4 regions of the Rhizobium sp. LARHSG275 genome follow, and region 3 is predicted to be linked to each of the others. Evidence: predicted binding sites of a transcription regulator. Region 3 holds the regulator's gene; each other region holds the start of a gene.
What was found. Region 3 encodes LexA, which represses DNA repair genes until DNA is damaged. Its sites were predicted from a motif close to TGTTCNNNNTGTGTTCNG; they were not measured.

Region 1 (4,199 bases), on a different contig from region 3:
GAGTTTTGCCGGCGGTTTCGCAAAGAGACGCCCCTATATCCTGTCTGCGACTTCCTCGCTCAAGGGGATCGAAGGTTGCGCCCCGGCCTTGAGGCAGGCGAGCGAACCGGCAACCGCCGCACGGCGCAGCGCCGAGACAAAATCGAGGCCGTCGTCGAGGCTGGCGGCGAAATAGCCGCAGAACGTGTCTCCCGCGCCGACCGTATCGACAGGTTCGATCTTGAGACCCTGCGCTCGTGAAATCGCCCGGTCGCGGATGGCGATGACCCCGTCGGCACCGAGCGTCACGATCAGCGTCTGGCCCGTCTCCGCATGCAGGCGCGCAAGGGCTGCCTCGCGTGCTTCGGCGTCCATGCCCTCCTGTCCGGCAAGCCGCTCGAACTCGGTCTCGTTGGCGATGACGATATCGGCAAGCCGGCCGAGACGCGGCGCATCGGGGATCAGCGGCGCGAGGTTGAGAATGCTGGTGACGCCCCTGGCGCGGGCGGCCGACAGCGCACGTTCGACGGCAGCAGCTGGCACTTCGAGCTGCAGCATCAGGATATCGCCTTCGTTCATGCGGCCGATCGCCGTCTCTGCATCGGCAGGCGTGACCTGGCCATTGGCGCCGGGAACGACGGCAATCATGTTCTCGCCGTCGCCGCCGACAAGGATCAGCGCCGTGCCTGTCGGACCGTCGACATGGTTGATGAGGGAAAGGTCGGTGCCTGCATCATCGAGCAGGGCCAGCGCCTCCGCAGCGAAAGCATCCTTGCCGACGGCGCCGGCCATATGCACGTAGCGGCCGGCGCGCCGCGCTGCCAGCGCCTGGTTGGCGCCCTTGCCGCCGGCGGCCGTCGCAAAGCCGTTGCCGGCCACCGTCTCGCCGGGCTTCGGCAGACGCTCGGTCGTGGCGATGAGATCCATGTTGATGGACCCGAAAACTGTGATCATGAAATGTGTCCCGTCTTCTAGAGCATGATGCCGAAAAGTGTGATCGGTTTTCGGCCGACATCATGCTCCTACTGTTTCATGCGGCCGAGACACTGCCCGAACCGGTCACTCCTCGTCAACCACCCGGAGCTTCAGAAGACCGGTGCGGCTTTCTACCGATTTGGCCGCGGCCTCGCCGTCGCGGGCGGGGGGTGCATCGCCGCCGCCCGCCTCAAATTCCAGCGCTTCGATCCTGGCGCCGCGTTTGGTCAGCTTGTCGGCCGACGTGACCACCATGTCGATATCCTTCTGCGCCATGGCGAAATGGCCCTGCAGCTTGCGCACCCGCTCGTCGAGGCGGCTGAGATCGTCCATCAGGATCGCCACCTCGCCCTGGATCAGATGCGCCTGCGCCCGCATGCGCTGATCCTTGAGCACGGCCTGGATAACCTGGATCGACAGCATCAGCAGCGACGGCGAGACGATGACGATGCGGGCGCGGTGCGCCTTCTGCACCACCGGCTCGAAGTGCTCGTGGATCTCGGCGAAGATCGATTCGGACGGCACGAAGAGAAAGGCCGTATCCTGGGTTTCGCCCTGGATTAGATATTTCTCGGAAATGTCTCGGATATGGATTTCCATATCGCGGCGGAACTGCTGGCCGGCGATCTTGCCGGCCTCGGGGCTGCCGGCATCGCGGATCGCGTTCCAGGCTTCGAGCGGAAATTTCGCGTCGATCACCAGCGGCGGCGCGCCGTTCGGCATACGGATCGTGCAGTCCGGCCGTGAACCGTTGGACAGCGTCTGCTGGAAGGCGTAGGCGCCCATCGGCAGACCGTCGGCAACAATCGTTTCCATCCTGGACTGGCCGAAGGCGCCGCGCGTCTGCTTGTTGGACAGAATGGCCTGCAGTCCGACGACATCCTTGGCGAGCGTCTGGATATTGTTCTGCGCGGCATCGATGACCGCCAGCCGCTCCTGCAGCCGTTGCAGGTTCTCATGCGTCGATTTCGTCTGCTCGGTGATCGTCGAGCTCATGCGCTGCGACATGCCGTCGAGGCGTTGGCTGATCGTCTGGTTGAGTTCGCTCTGCCGCGCGCCGAAGACCTCGGTCATCGCCGCGATGCGGCCCTGCATCTCCGCCTGGATCTTCAAAAGCTCGGCCATCCGCGCTTCGTTTTCCTCGGCACGAAACCTCGCTTCCTCCGCCTGCTCGCGGCGAAGGCTGGCGCCGCGCAGCAGAAGCACGATCACCAGCAGGGCGAGGGCGGCGAGAACGCCGCCGGCAAGCGCCAGCATGGCCGGACTGATTGAGGCAAGGGAAAGGGCGAGCGATTCGGAATGGATGGTCATACGGCAAGCATAACAGAAGAAACGGCGATATATAGATCAAAACGTGAACGGAATGGACGGCGTGCAATATCCTCGCACGCTATCGCTCTTCTCGCTCGGCGAGAAGAAATCGCCGTCCGATTTAACGATTGCTCAACCATATTGGCCAAAACCTGCGGCGCAGAAATTCCGTCCCGCGCCGCGCCAAGTACAGAGACCTCCATGACCGCCCAGCAGACCGACAATGCCCTCAGGCAGCGCCTCGATTTCATCGAACTGGATGAGGCGGCGCGCAAGTCGATGCGGGATCTGCGCCCTGTGATATCAGAGCTGATCGGCGGCGCCCTCGACAAATTCTACGCCAAGATCGCCAAGACCCCTGCTGTCGCCGGCTTCTTCGCCGATAAGAATCACGTCGGCCATGCCAAGAAGCGCCAGCAGGATCATTGGGCCAATCTTGCCGGCGGCGCGTTCGATGAGAGCTATGTCAACGGCGTGACCGCAGTCGGCCGCACCCACGCCCGCATCGGGCTGGAGCCGCGCTGGTATATCGGCGGTTACGCCATCGTCATGTCCGAGCTCGTCAAAGGCATCATGGAGAAGCAGTGGCCGTCGATCTTTGCGCGCCGAGAGGGCAAGGCATTGGCCGAGAAGCTGTCGGCCGTCATCAAATCAGGCATGCTCGACATGGATTATTCCATCTCGGTCTATCTGGAAACGCTCGAAGCCAAGCGTCGCGCCTTGGAAGAAGAGCGCGCCCAGGCCGAATCCGACCAGGCGATCGCGCTGGAGCAGCTGCGCCGCGGTCTGGAAGCGCTGTCGAAAGGCGATCTTGAAGCCACCCTGCCGTCCGACCTGCCGGGCAATTTCAGGCAGATGGCCGAGGATTACAACCGCGCCGTCAGGGCGCTAAGCCAGTCCTTCGCCTCCGTACGCGAGACCTCGGGCCATATCATGAGCGGCGCCGACGTTATATCCAATGCGACCAACGATCTGGCGCTACGAACCGCCCAGCAGGCGGCAGGCGTCGAGGAGAGCTCGGCCGCCCTGCAGCAGCTGTCTGTCAGCGTCGGCCAGACGGCCGCCAATGCCGAGAACGCTTCGGCCGCCGTGCGCGAGACGCAAGAGAAGGCGAAGAACTCCGGCGAACTCGTCACCAGCGCCGTCTCGGCGATGGCCGGCATCGAGAAATCCTCGACCGGGATCTCCAAGATCATCGGCGTCATCGATGAGATCGCCTTCCAGACCAACCTGCTGGCGCTGAACGCTGGTGTCGAGGCGGCTCGCGCCGGCGATGCCGGCAAGGGTTTTGCCGTTGTCGCCCAGGAAGTCCGCCAACTCGCCCAGCGGACCGCGGAAGCCGCCAAGGAGATCAAGAACCTGATCTCGCAGAGCTCGACCCAAGTCAACGAGGGCGTCGGCATCGTCTCCAGCACCGGTGAGGCGCTCAGCGATATGATCAGCCGCATCGATATCATCAACCGTTTCGTCGCCGATATCGCCGCGGCTGCCCGCGATCAGGCGACCGGCGTCAACGAGGTCAGCCTCGCCGTCCGCAACATGGGTGTGATCACCCAGCAGAATTCGGACATGGTCGAGCACTCCTCGGCAGAAACCCGCCGGCTCAAGGATGAGGTGGAGAGCCTGATTGAGCTGCTGCGGCGCTTCCGCGCCCGGCCGGAGGGACGTTCCGCCGGTGCTGCTCGACGGGCTGCCTGAGGCCAATATGGCAAAATTCCAGGCGGGGATGCAAAAAAGCGTATTCCCCGCCTGCCGGATAATTCCATAGTCGGAAAAGATGGGTTATGGGAACGCCATGACCATCAAGCCACTCATCATTCTTCCCGATCCCGTTCTCCGCCAGCTGTCCAAGCCGATCGAGCGGGTGGATGCCGACCTGCAGCGTCTTGCCGACGATATGCTGGAAACCATGTACGACGCACCGGGCATCGGCC
Region 2 (4,199 bases), on a different contig from region 3:
ATCCGGTCACGCGTCACCTTGGCGACAATCGAGGCCGCGGCGATCGAGACCGAGCGGGCATCGCCCTTGACCACCGCCTGTCCGGGGCAGTCGAGCCCGGGCGGCACGTCGAGCCCGTCGGTCAGCACGTAGCTTGCCGGAATGGCGAGGCTGCAGATGGCGCGGCGCATGGCGTCGAGGCTTGCCTTGCGGATATCCGTCTCGTCGATACGCGTCGAACTGGAGGAGGCGATGGAAACGGTCGCAGTCGCCAGAATCTGCACGAACAGCTCCTCGCGCCGTTGCGCCGAAAGCTGCTTGGAATCGTTCAGACCCTCAGGGATGCGCCGGGGATCAAGGATGACGGCAGCAGCCACGACGGGTCCCGCCAGCGGCCCGCGGCCTGCCTCGTCGGCACCGGCGACCGGCCAGTGGCCGGCCTTGCGGGCTTTGAGTTCCAGTCGGAAATCCGGCACGAGCGGAACCGTGTCGAAAAGCAGGGGAGAATCGGGTGGCGTGCGAGGTTTCATGCGGCTGAACCTCGCACGCCAACCCGATTTCCCGCAAGTCCCCGGATCAGGGCGGCGGCCGGGGACGCTCCGGCGGATGGTGGCGGTCAGGGCCATCCGCGGGAATTGCGCTCGGGGCTCGAAAACAGGGCGGTTTTGTCGAGCTGCCGATGCGCAAGCTAGAAGCAATTCCGGGAAAAGTGTGCAGCGGTTTTCCGTCCGGAATTGCGTAAAAGGGTAGAGGAAATTCCAGGAAAAGTGTGAATCGGCTTTGCCGGAATTGCGTGGAAACAAAAGGTTAGAGCAGCGATAGTTGTACGCCGCTGCCGTCTGGCGGCACGAACAGATCGTCGCGCAGCGGCACGCTGCGTCGCGTCAGCTCGAAACGTCGGGCTGCCATTTCAAAGCGCCGGGCGATCTGCCAGGCATAGGGACCGGCGCCTTTCATGCGCTTGCCGAATTCGGCGTCATAATCCTTGCCGCCGCGCATCGAGCGCACCAGCGACATCACATGCCGGTAACGATCGGGATAATGCTGCAGCAGCCAATCGCGAAACAGCGGGCTGACCTCGAGCGGTAGCCTGAGGATGACATAGCTCGCCTCGGCAGCACCGGCCGCCTTCGCGGATTCGAGAATACGCTCCAGCTCATGATCGTTCAGTGCCGGGATGAGCGGGGCGGCCAGCACAGCCGTCTGGATGCCTGCTTCGGCAAGCGTGTGGATCGTCTCCAGCCGCCGCGGCGGCGTGGCAGCACGTGGCTCCATCGTCCGGGCAAGCTTGCGATCCAGCGTGGTCACCGAGATGCCGACACGCACCAGGTTCTTAGCTGCCATCTCCTGCAGAATGTCGAGATCACGAAGGATCATCGCCGACTTGGTGACGATCGATACCGGATGGTTCGCCTTGTTCAACACCTCGAGAATGCCGCGCATGATGCGCCATTCCTTCTCGATCGGCTGATAGGGATCGGTATTGGTGCCGATCGCGATCACCCGCACCTTGTAGCCGGGCTTGGCGAGCTCCCGCTCCAGCAGTTTTGCCGCATCGGGTTTGGCAAACAGCTTCGTCTCGAAATCGAGCCCCGCAGAAAGCCCCATATAGGCGTGTGTCGGCCGGGCGAAACAATAGATGCAGCCGTGCTCGCAGCCGCGATAAGGATTGATCGAGCGGTCGAAGGAAATGTCCGGCGATTCGTTACGGGTGATCGCCGTGCGCGGTTTTTCGACCTGCACTTCCGTCTTGAACGGCGGCAATTCTTCCCACGTCTGCCAGCCGTCGTCGACGGTCTCGCGCTGCTGCGCTTCGAATCGACCTGTCGGGTTCAGTCCCGCCCCACGCCCACGACGCCGATCGACCTCGACCCTCAGACCGGAGGAAACGATCATCGCATCGGCAATATCTGCCGTATTGGCAGGCGCGAATGCGGCCTGCCCTGCCAGGGACTGCTCTCTCATCGGATTCTCCCGCGGCGAAAAGCCATCGCCGTCGCCCGTTTTGCTGATTAAATTCCTATCCGCAAAAAGAGAACAATGCAAGAACAAAATGAGGAAAACGGCGCTGGCAAAAATTTGTGCGGCGCATTATAAATAGTCAATGTTGACGGTTGTTCTCGAATGTCAGGATCAGGAATCTGAGCTGGCACAGACTTTATCGGTACTGGTGGCGGGCGCGGTGGAGGGGCTGGTGAGCGATGTGGTCGTGCTCGATCACGGCTCGCGCGACGGCACCTCGCGGGTGGCCGACGCCGCCGGTTGCCGCTTCCATTCGCAATGGGATATCAAGGACATCGTCCGCGCTGCCCGCGGCGAATGGCTGCTTTTCGTCGAGCCGGGTGCAAGACCCCAGGCCGGCTGGATCGATGAGATCGCCGAATATGTGGCGCTGAACAAGCTGCCGGCGCGCTTCACCGCATCGCGCGGCTACCGGCGCCCGTTCTTCCAGCGTGTCGGCCGGACCGTGCCGCCGCTGGAACTCGGCTTTCTCCTGCCGAAGAAGCAGGCGCTCGCCATCGCCAAAAGCGGCATGCGGCTCACCGAATTCGTCAAGGGCCAGAAGCCGCGCCGGCTGGCGAGTGAACTCATTCCCTCCTGGGTCGCCCGCGCTGCGCGGTAGGTTCGCGACCCTCTCCACCGTTCGCGCAAAAGATGGCGCCCAATAGGATTTCGCGCTATAATTCAATCATGGCGCCGTCGAAGCGCCTCGCTTCGCAACGGAATGGCCATGGAATGCCGGTGAACGGCAGAACAGGTCAGCAAAATCTCCTTTTCTGCCGGGTTCCCGGCGAAAGGAGGTGCGTCATGACACGCGGTAGGGTCTACGGCGTACGCAGTATGGTCTTCGGCCTCATAGCCGTCATATTGCCGACAATGGTGATCGCGCATCCGCATTCGGTAGCATCGCAGATGATGCGCAGTTGCGCAGGCCGACCCGAAATCGTCAATTTCCTGGACAAGAACTTCGCCGAAAAGCTCACGGCAGTCGGACTGATCAACCAGAACGCCATTCTCGAGGTCTATGCCGCCGAAAGCGGCACCTGGACACTCATCGTCACGGATGTTCATGGCATAAGCTGCGTCCTGCTGTCGGGTGATAGCTGGGACACGATGCCCGTCCTGCCGGGCATTGCGACATAACGCATGTCGCGCAAAACTGTGCTGCGGTTTTGCAATAACGACATGCGTAAAAACAAAGACCTGAAGCGCAAGGAGCGAATCTGAAATACTGTGACGCGCCTTAGGCGATGCCGCTGTTGCAGGCAGTCTATTTGGTCGCGCCGCGTTTCAGGTGCTCGTCCAGACGCGGCATGATCTCGACGAAATTGCACGGCACGCTGCGATAGTCGAGCTGTCCTTTCAGAATGCCGTCCCAGGCATCCCGGCAGGCGCCGGGCGAACCCGGCAGCACGAAGATGAAGGTGGCGTTGGCAACACCTGCCGTGGCGCGCGACTGGATCGTCGCCGTGCCGATCTTCTCGTAGGAGATCCGGTGGAATATGGCGGCAAAGCCGTCCATCCGCTTTTCGAATAAAGGTTCCAGCGCCTCGGGCGTCACATCACGGCCGGTAAAGCCGGTGCCGCCAGTGGTGATGACGACGTCTATATCTTCGTTCTCGGTCCAGGCCTTCACTCGCGCGGCAATCTTTTCGCGATCATCGGGCACAATTCCCCGGTCGACCAGCCTGTGGCCCGCCTCCGTGATCCGCGCCGCCAGCGTATCGCCTGACTTGTCCGTCTCCGGCGTGCGGGTATCCGAGACAGTCAGAACCGCAATGCCGACCGCGATGAAGGGCCGTTTTTCGTCCAGATCTGCCATCATGCGCCTCCCGAAACGGTTTCCGTCGCCTGGAAATACCAGTCAGGGCGCGCGTCGTGAAGTGCTGCCGCCGCATCTTTGGCAGCAGTTATGCTCGCAAATATGCCGAAACAGGTGGCGCCGGAACCGGACATGCGGGTCAAAAGCGCGCCCTTCGCTTGCAGCATCGCCGAGATCGCCGTGATCTCGGGCACGAGTTCGCGCGCCGGCGGCTCCAGGTCGTTGCGGGCAGCAGCAATTGCCGCGAGCCAGTCGGCAGTCTGAAGCCGGCTCGGTGCCAGACGCAGAGCCGGATTGTTTTTCTCCGCCAGCCGGCGGAAGACCTCGGGCGTCGAGACGCCCTTCAGCGGATTGGCGAGCACCATGGCAAAGGCCGGCAGCTCCGGCACGGGTTCGA
Region 3 (4,199 bases):
ACATCGACTTCGACGGTGGGGTTGCCACGGCTATCGAGAATCTCGCGGGCGATGATATCGGTGATTGCAGTCATGGGTTCTTCCTGCTCGGTGGGTGATAAATCGGTTCGAAACCTGTCTTAGTCGAAGGCGTGCAAATTACAATGCTGCAATTTCCAGCCCTTCGGACCGTGTTCGGATCTCGCCTATAGCACGATCATGTCAGGCTGTTGAACGTCAAGCCTTGGCGACCGCATCGAAGGCGAGTAGCTTTTCAAGCAGCCGCGGCATGTCCTTGAGATAGACCATGTTGGGGCCGTCGGAAGGTGCATTGTCGGGGTCCTGGTGGGTTTCGACGAACACGCCGGCGATACCGGTAGCCACCGCTGCGCGCGCCAGCGTTTCCACGAATTCCCGCTGACCGCCGGAGGATTCGCCCTGCCCGCCCGGCTGCGCCACGGAATGGGTCGCATCGAAGATAACGGGGGCGCCCATCGCCGCCATGATCGGCAGCGAACGCATGTCGGAAACCAGCGTGTTGTAACCGAAAGAGGCGCCGCGCTCGCACAGCAGCACGTTCGGGTTCCCGCTGGCATTGAGCTTCTTCAGGACGTTCTTCATATCCCAGGGAGCGAGGAACTGGCCCTTCTTGACGTTGACGACGCGGCCGGTCTTGGCCGCGGCAATAAGAAGGTCGGTCTGGCGGCAAAGGAAGGCCGGGATCTGCAGGACGTCCACGATCTTTGCCACCTCGGCGCATTGTTCGGCGGTATGAACGTCGGTCAGGACGGGAAAGCCGAATTCCTTCTTGAGGTCGGCAAAGACCTCCATGCCCTTTTCGATCCCGATACCGCGTTCGGCCGAGAGCGAGGTCCGGTTCGCCTTGTCGAAGGAACTCTTGTAGACGAGGCCGATGCCGAGCCTTCCGCAAAGCTCCTTCAGCGTGCCGGCAACCATGAAGGCGTGGTCGCGGCTCTCCATCTGGCAGGGACCGGCAATCAGCGACAGGCGGCCGGTATTGGAAAAGGTGACCTGGCCTTGGCCTTCGCCGACCCTGACGTCGGAATTCGTATCAATGCTCATCGTGTTTCCTCGAAGGCGAAGAGCGTGCCCTGCCCGGGCGCGGGCTTCACCAGAATGCGATTGTTCTTGCGCGTGTATGTCACCCCGTTAGCAGCCAAATGCGCTTCTGTCACGGCAAGATCGGCAACAGCAAAGAGGATTGCCCGGCCGCGCAGGCCGCGATCTGCGGATGAGCCGGCGATGTCGAAATAGGCCTCCAGCCCTTCCGGCGTCATCAGACCGATTTTCGCATTCGACGCCGCGACATTGACGCCGAAACCGGTTTTCTCGACTGCCGATTGCGCCGCTGCAAGGCCGACGAAGGCAGCGAATGCGGCCGGTTCCGGCGCGCAAAGCGCGATCTCCGTTATGCCGGTCACGCCATTGGCATGCGTCTCCAGCGCGGCGCGGTCGGCCGGCAGCGGATTGATACGCTCGACGGTGAAGAGCAAGAGATCAGGCGCGCGCAGGTCGCCGGCAAAAGCCAGCTTGAAGCCGGCAATCGTCTCGGAGCCGTCCGGCATCGTCATCGGCCGGGTGAACTGCAGCATCTCCCCGGCGCTCGACCCGTTGCCGACGAAATCCTGATGATCGATGCCGGCATCCTTGCTGCCGAAGGCCACCGCCGAAAGCCCCTCCGCGCCGCAACGGAAGCGGAAAGCCCGGTTGCGAGCGGTGAAGACATTGCCTCGTCGCGCCGATGCCTCGCTCTCCTCGACGCTCGCGATCCCGAGCGGCTCCAGATAGGTCTTGTCGGCAAAGAAGACGCAGGCATTCTCCGTCCCGAAGGGGTGGCGCGCATCGGCGGCAACGGTGAAGCCGAGCTTGCCGAGCCTTTCGCGCGCCAGATCGATGTCGACGACCGGCAGCACGACATGATCCAGCGGGTACGGTTTGGTGGAATGCGTGTTCATCATATCCCTCCTCAAATCGGCAAGAGATGTGCGACAGCGCCACCCTCAATGCAAGACATGTGTCCAATCCGGCGAATGAAAATAAGAATCTCGACGAGTTGGTGCCAAGTTTTACGGAAATTTAGCTACTTGCGGAACACATATGGAACATATAGTGTCTGTTCTGGATTTGTTTCAATCACGAGGTCACAACGTCGATGCTCACGCGCAAACAACAGGAGCTTCTCCTTTTCATTCATGAGCGCATGAAGGAATCCGGCGTTCCGCCATCTTTCGACGAAATGAAGGATGCCCTGGACCTCGCTTCGAAGTCCGGGATTCATCGCTTGATTACAGCGCTCGAGGAACGTGGCTTCATTCGCCGCCTACCGAACCGGGCCCGCGCGATCGAGGTCATCAAGCTTCCGGAGGCCTACAGCCCCAGCATCCAGCCGCGGCGCGGCTTTTCGCCGAGCGTCATCGAGGGCAGCCTCGGCAAGCCCCAGCCGGTCGCCGCCCCCGCTGCCGCAAAACCCGTCGCCGACAACGGCAACTCAGTCTCCGTGCCGGTCATGGGGCGCATCGCCGCCGGTGTTCCAATCTCGGCGATCCAGAACAACACCCACGACATCGTCGTTCCGGCCGACATGCTCGGCTCCGGTGAACATTATGCGCTGGAGGTGAAGGGCGATTCGATGATCGACGCCGGCATCTTTGACGGCGACACCGTGATCATCCGCAACGGCAGCACCGCAAGTCCTGGCGACATCGTCGTTGCTCTCGTCGACGACGAGGAAGCGACACTCAAACGCTTCCGCCGCAAGGGCGCCTCGATTGCGCTCGAAGCCGCCAACCCGGCTTACGAGACCCGGATTTTCGGGCCGGACCGTGTCAAGGTTCAGGGCAAGCTCGTCGGTCTTATTCGCCGCTATCACTGACCTTGGCTAAACCGGGCTCGGTAAAACTATTGCTGCGCCAGTCATAGGCGCGATGGCGCATCCATGGCCGCGACAATGCATCGAATGCGGTTGCCACCTCCAGGCCGGCGTTCGTGAAGCGCAACTCGACGGAACCGGTCCTGCGCAGCGTTTCACCGGTGAAGAGCGTCGCACCTGAGCGGCAGCTGTTGAAGCGCAGGCGGACCGACGTCACGACGATATCGGCGGCGTCGCATGCGGGGCCGAGATAGGCGGCATTGTCGATGACGGCCACGACCTGGCCATTGCCAAGCCTTGATGTGCACCAGGCCTTTTTGACGCAGGAAAAGCGGTTTGCTTCACCGGCCGCTGCGGCTGCACGCATCGCGGTCCTCGCTTCGGTCTGCTGATCGCGGGAAAGCCTGACGCGGCGGTCTTCTCCCTCCGGCGGGATAGCAGGACCATCCAGCATCTTCGGCGGATCATGCGTCGGCAGGACCAGCGCCCTCTGCCATTGGTCGAAGATGAAATCCGGCGGTCGTTCACGGTTGGACGCCATGGCTGCCGCCTCGACGACCGCGACGAGATTGCCATCCTCCGAAATTACCAGATCCGGCAGCCGGGGAACCGGTAGAAGCAACAGGAGGAGCGTCGAGACTGCGATGATCGATGTGCCGGAATGGCGCAGTCGCGTCCGGAGCAGCGTCAGCAGAAGAAAGCCTGCCACGGCGACGGCGAAATACCAGGCGGGCAAGCGGCCAACGTCGATATTGCCGCCCCAGCCGGACACCGTCTTTGCGACTGCGATCACCAGATCGAGGCCGAATCCGACGACCTTCCAGGCCCAAACATCCAGACCGAAAGGCATGAGCAGCATCGCCAGCAGCCCGGCCGGCATGACGATAAAGGAGATGATCGGCATCGTCGCGAGGTTTGCCGGCAGGCCATAGGCGGTCAGGCGATGAAAATGCTCGATCGAAAACAGCGCGGTTGAAAAGCCGCCGATCAGCGACGTCAGGAAGACGCCGCCGAAGAAACCCGCAACCGTAACGATCGGCCTGATGATCGGCAGCTTGAGGAAGGCGTTTTCGCGGACGCGCCGGTCCTTCCATAGCTGATAGCCCGAGACCAGCGCCAATGTCGCTGCAAAGGACATCTGGAAGCTCGGACCCAAGACCTCGGACGGCGAAATGGCGATGATGACGAGCGCGGAGAGCGCGACATTGCGCAGGCTGATCGACGGCCGGTCGAAGAAGACGGCAATCAACATGATGGCCATCATGATGAAGGCGCGTTCGGCAGAGACCCCAAAGCCCGAGATCAGGAAATAGGCGGTCACGGCGATGAG
Region 4 (4,199 bases), on a different contig from region 3:
TCCAGCGTCTTCGGAATGTCGAGGATCGCCTTGGCGCCGGCACAGACGACGATGACGCCGGTGCGGGCGAGTTCCTCGAGATCTGCTGATATATCGAAGCTTTCCTCGGCGCCGCGATGCACGCCGCCGATGCCGCCTGTGGCAAAGACGCGGATGCCGGCGCGCGCCGCCGCGATCATCGTCGCCGCAACTGTGGTGGCGCCGGTGCGGCGCTCGGCGATGGCGAAGGCGAGATCGGCGCGCGACACCTTCATCACTTCGGTCGCCTTGGCGAGTTGCTCCAGTTCTCCGGCTTCAAGGCCGATATGCAGCGTGCCGTGAATGACGGCGATCGTTGCCGGCACCGCACCCTGTTCGCGGATGATCGCCTCGACGCTGCGGGCCATCTCGATATTGCCGGGATATGGCATGCCGTGGGTAATGATCGTCGATTCCAGTGCCACCAGTGGCGCGCCGCGCTGCTTGGCGCTGGCGACTTCCTTCGAATAGGCGATCGGCAGAAGAGGGGAGATGGGCTTGGTCATGGTCTTGTCCTGTGATCGACAGAGCATGATGTCGAGGTGCGAGCGGTTTTCGGACGACATCATGCTCAACTATTTAATTGGCCGCTTCAATGCAGAATTCTGACCTTCGGAACAAGGGCAAGCGCCTCATTCAGCAGATCGGGCGTCAGATTTTCGTTGACGGCATGCCGCGACTGGACGGTCAGGGTGGCGGCTGCGGTGCCGTGACGAACGGCTTCTTCGAGCGGCAGGCCTGATATCAAGGCGGCGAGCGTGCCGGCCGCAAGACTGTCGCCGGCACCCGTAACATCGGCGACGGTGTCGGCGATCGGCGGCTGCAGTGTTACGGCGCGGCCCTCGCAAAGTGCGACGAGCTCGCGCTGACCGCGAGTAACGACGGCGTTCCGGATGCCGATCTCGTTCAGCAAAGGTGGCCAGCCGGCGGCGTCTTCCGGCAGTGCACCGGCAAGGGCGGCGGCTTCAGCCTCATTCAGGAACAGGTAGTCGATATCGCCGATGCAGGGCTTCAGCCTGACCACCTTGGCCGGCGAGATGGCGATTGCCGCAACGGGCTTGCCTAGCGAGCGTGCCTTTGCGACGATCGCCGCGACCGTCTCTTCCGGCAGGTTGGCGTCGAAGAGGATGAAATCATGCGCGGCGAAGGCTTCTCGCACCCAGCGGATGGAGAGACGCCGCGGCACGAAGAAGCGGTAAAGATCCATGTCGGCAAGGGCGATCACCAGATTGCCGTCCTTCTCGATGATCGCCGTGTAGCTCGGCGTCTTGCGGTCGAGGAAGACGAAGGGCCGGTCGTCGATGCCGGCGAAATCGGCAGCTTCTCCAACCGTCTCGCCCATCGGATCGCCGCCGCGCGGCGAGATCATCGTCACCTGAAAACCGAGCCTTGAGAGGTTGCGCGCCGCATTGAAGCCGCCGCCGCCCGGCTCCTCGAACCAAGTGCCGGGATTGCTGGCGCCAGGCGCCGTCTCGCCGGAGATGCGGCCGCGCCGGTCGATATGGGCGCCGCCGAGAACAAGAATCTTTTTCTTCATCCGATCCGCTCTCCCGATGCCCGAAGGACGAATCGATACAGCGCGCCCTTCCGCGGCCGAGTCGGCATTTCTGGCCTAAGCCGTTGCTTTTTATCGATAAAACAAATGCAGAACACGTGTCGTTTTACCTTTTTCTTTCAACTGTTTGATCGCCTATTGCGAGAATGGAACAAATGGAGTACAAACTCGACATTGCTAGAGCGGCTTCAATAACCTAAAGGTGGATGGGATGTCTCAGAATTCATTGCGGCTGGTAGAGGACAAATCGGTGGACAAAAGCAAGGCGCTTGAAGCGGCACTCTCACAGATAGAGCGGTCGTTCGGCAAGGGCTCGATCATGAAACTCGGCTCCAACGAGAATGTTGTCGAGATCGAGACGATCTCGACCGGCTCGCTTGGCCTCGATATTGCGCTCGGCGTCGGTGGCCTGCCGAGGGGCCGCATCATCGAAATCTACGGACCGGAAAGCTCCGGTAAGACGACGCTTGCACTGCAGACGATTGCCGAAGCGCAGAAGAAGGGCGGCATCTGCGCCTTCGTCGATGCCGAACATGCGCTCGATCCCGTCTATGCCCGCAAGCTTGGCGTCGACCTGCAGAACCTGCTGATCTCGCAGCCCGATACCGGCGAGCAGGCGCTCGAAATCACCGATACGCTGGTGCGCTCCGGCGCGGTCGACGTTCTCGTCGTCGACTCCGTCGCGGCCCTGACGCCGCGCGCCGAAATCGAAGGCGAGATGGGCGACAGCCTTCCCGGCCTGCAGGCACGACTGATGAGCCAGGCGCTGCGCAAGCTCACCGCTTCGATCTCGAAGTCGAACACCATGGTGATCTTCATCAACCAGATCCGCATGAAGATCGGCGTCATGTTCGGTTCGCCGGAAACGACGACGGGCGGCAATGCGCTGAAATTCTATGCCTCCGTGCGCCTCGACATCCGGCGCATCGGCGCGGTCAAGGAGCGCGAAGAGGTGATCGGCAACCAGACCCGCGTCAAGGTCGTCAAGAACAAGATGGCGCCGCCCTTCAAGCAGGTCGAGTTCGACATCATGTACGGCGAGGGTGTTTCCAAGACCGGCGAACTGGTCGATCTCGGCGTCAAGGCCGGCATCGTCGAAAAGTCGGGCGCCTGGTTCTCCTATAACAGCCAGCGCCTCGGCCAGGGCCGCGAAAACGCCAAGACCTTCCTGCGCGACAATCCGGATCTCGCCCGCGAGATTGAACTGTCGCTGCGTCAGAATGCCGGGCTGATTGCCGACCGCTTCCTGCAGAATGGCGGACCGGACCCGGATGATGGCGACTCCGCCGCGGAAATGTGATTTTCACGCTCGGTTCTTTTAAACATCAAAGCCGGCCGCATTCCCTGATGAGAATGCGGCCGGCTTTGTTTGTCTGCTGGACAGTGGCTGAGGCGAACGTTAAAAGCCGATGGATTTGTATTTACCTGCCTCCGGCAGCATTGAAGGGCATAGCATGAGCGGCGTGAACGATATCCGGTCGACCTTCCTCGACTATTTCAAGAAGAACGGCCACGAGATCGTTCCGTCGAGCCCGCTCGTGCCGCGCAACGACCCGACGCTGATGTTCACCAATGCCGGCATGGTGCAGTTCAAGAACGTCTTCACCGGCCTCGAAAAGCGTCCCTATTCGACGGCGACGTCTTCGCAGAAATGCGTGCGAGCCGGCGGCAAGCACAACGACCTAGACAATGTCGGCTATACTGCACGCCACCTGACCTTCTTCGAGATGCTCGGCAACTTCTCCTTCGGCGACTATTTCAAGGAGAATGCGATCGAGCTTGCCTGGAAGCTCGTCACCGAAGGCTTCGACCTTCCGAAGAACCGCCTGCTGGTGACCGTCTATTCCGAGGACGAAGAAGCTGCGACGCTGTGGAAGAAGATCGCCGGCTTTTCCGACGACAAGATCATCCGCATCCCGACATCCGACAATTTCTGGCAGATGGGCGATACCGGCCCCTGCGGCCCGTGCTCGGAAATCTTCATCGACCAGGGTGAGAATGTTTGGGGCGGCCCTCCGGGCTCCCCGGAGGAAGATGGCGACCGGTTCCTGGAGTTCTGGAACCTCGTCTTCATGCAGTTCGAGCAGACCGAACCCGGCGTTCGCAACCCGCTGCCCCGCCCGTCGATCGATACGGGCATGGGGCTGGAGCGTATGGCCGCCGTTCTGCAAGGCGTTCAGAGCGTGTTCGACACCGATCTCTTCCGCACGTTGATCGGCACCATCGAGGACACGATGGGCGTCAAGGCGGAAGGCAGCGCCAGCCACCGCGTCATCGCCGACCACCTGCGTTCCTCGGCCTTCCTGATCGCCGATGGCGTGCTTCCGTCGAATGAGGGCCGTGGTTATGTACTGCGCCGCATCATGCGCCGCGCCATGCGCCATGCACAGTTGCTCGGCGCCAAGGAACCGCTGGTCTACAAGCTGCTGCCCACGCTGGTGCAGCAGATGGGCCGCGCCTATCCGGAACTGGTGCGCGCCGAGGCGTTGATCTCGGAAACGCTGAAGCTGGAGGAAAACCGCTTCCGCAAGACGCTGGAACGCGGCCTGTCGCTTCTGTCGGACGCGACGACGGATCTTTCCAAGGGCGACATGCTGGATGGTGAGACCGCCTTCAAGCTCTACGA

Region 1: ACIPSK_RS22630 (DNA recombination protein RmuC) is a predicted target of LexA. The motif match lies at 2,298-2,315, and genes of this name have one in related genera.
Region 2: ACIPSK_RS30350 (PA0069 family radical SAM protein) is a predicted target of LexA. The motif match lies at 2,013-2,030, and genes of this name have one in related genera.
Region 4: recA (recombinase RecA) is a predicted target of LexA. The motif match lies at 1,653-1,670, and genes of this name have one in related genera.

Annotation. Positions count from the first base shown of each region.
Region 1 covers NZ_JBIXJN010000017.1:70,333-74,531, reverse strand. Annotated here, with positions in the region: gene ACIPSK_RS22635 (ribokinase) at 34-933, opposite strand; gene ACIPSK_RS22630 (DNA recombination protein RmuC) at 1,039-2,265, opposite strand; gene ACIPSK_RS22625 (globin-coupled sensor protein) at 2,467-3,963, shown strand; gene def (peptide deformylase) at 4,061-4,199, shown strand, end outside.
Region 2 covers NZ_JBIXJN010000032.1:593-4,791, forward strand. Annotated here, with positions in the region: gene ACIPSK_RS30345 (ribonuclease HII) at 1-509, opposite strand, end outside; gene ACIPSK_RS30350 (PA0069 family radical SAM protein) at 787-1,944, opposite strand; gene ACIPSK_RS30355 (glycosyltransferase family 2 protein) at 2,084-2,602, shown strand; gene ACIPSK_RS30360 (hypothetical protein) at 2,788-3,123, shown strand; gene moaB (molybdenum cofactor biosynthesis protein B) at 3,251-3,802, opposite strand; gene ACIPSK_RS30370 (4-(cytidine 5'-diphospho)-2-C-methyl-D-erythritol kinase) at 3,802-4,199, opposite strand, start outside.
Region 3 covers NZ_JBIXJN010000002.1:251,706-255,904, reverse strand. Annotated here, with positions in the region: gene eno (phosphopyruvate hydratase) at 1-74, opposite strand, end outside; gene kdsA (3-deoxy-8-phosphooctulonate synthase) at 217-1,062, opposite strand; gene ACIPSK_RS03200 (VOC family protein) at 1,059-1,955, opposite strand; gene lexA (transcriptional repressor LexA) at 2,153-2,872, shown strand; gene ACIPSK_RS03190 (ComEC/Rec2 family competence protein) at 2,853-4,199, opposite strand, start outside.
Region 4 covers NZ_JBIXJN010000010.1:240,586-244,784, reverse strand. Annotated here, with positions in the region: gene ACIPSK_RS16155 (pseudouridine-5'-phosphate glycosidase) at 1-524, opposite strand, end outside; gene ACIPSK_RS16150 (carbohydrate kinase family protein) at 611-1,555, opposite strand; gene recA (recombinase RecA) at 1,785-2,873, shown strand; gene alaS (alanine--tRNA ligase) at 3,028-4,199, shown strand, end outside.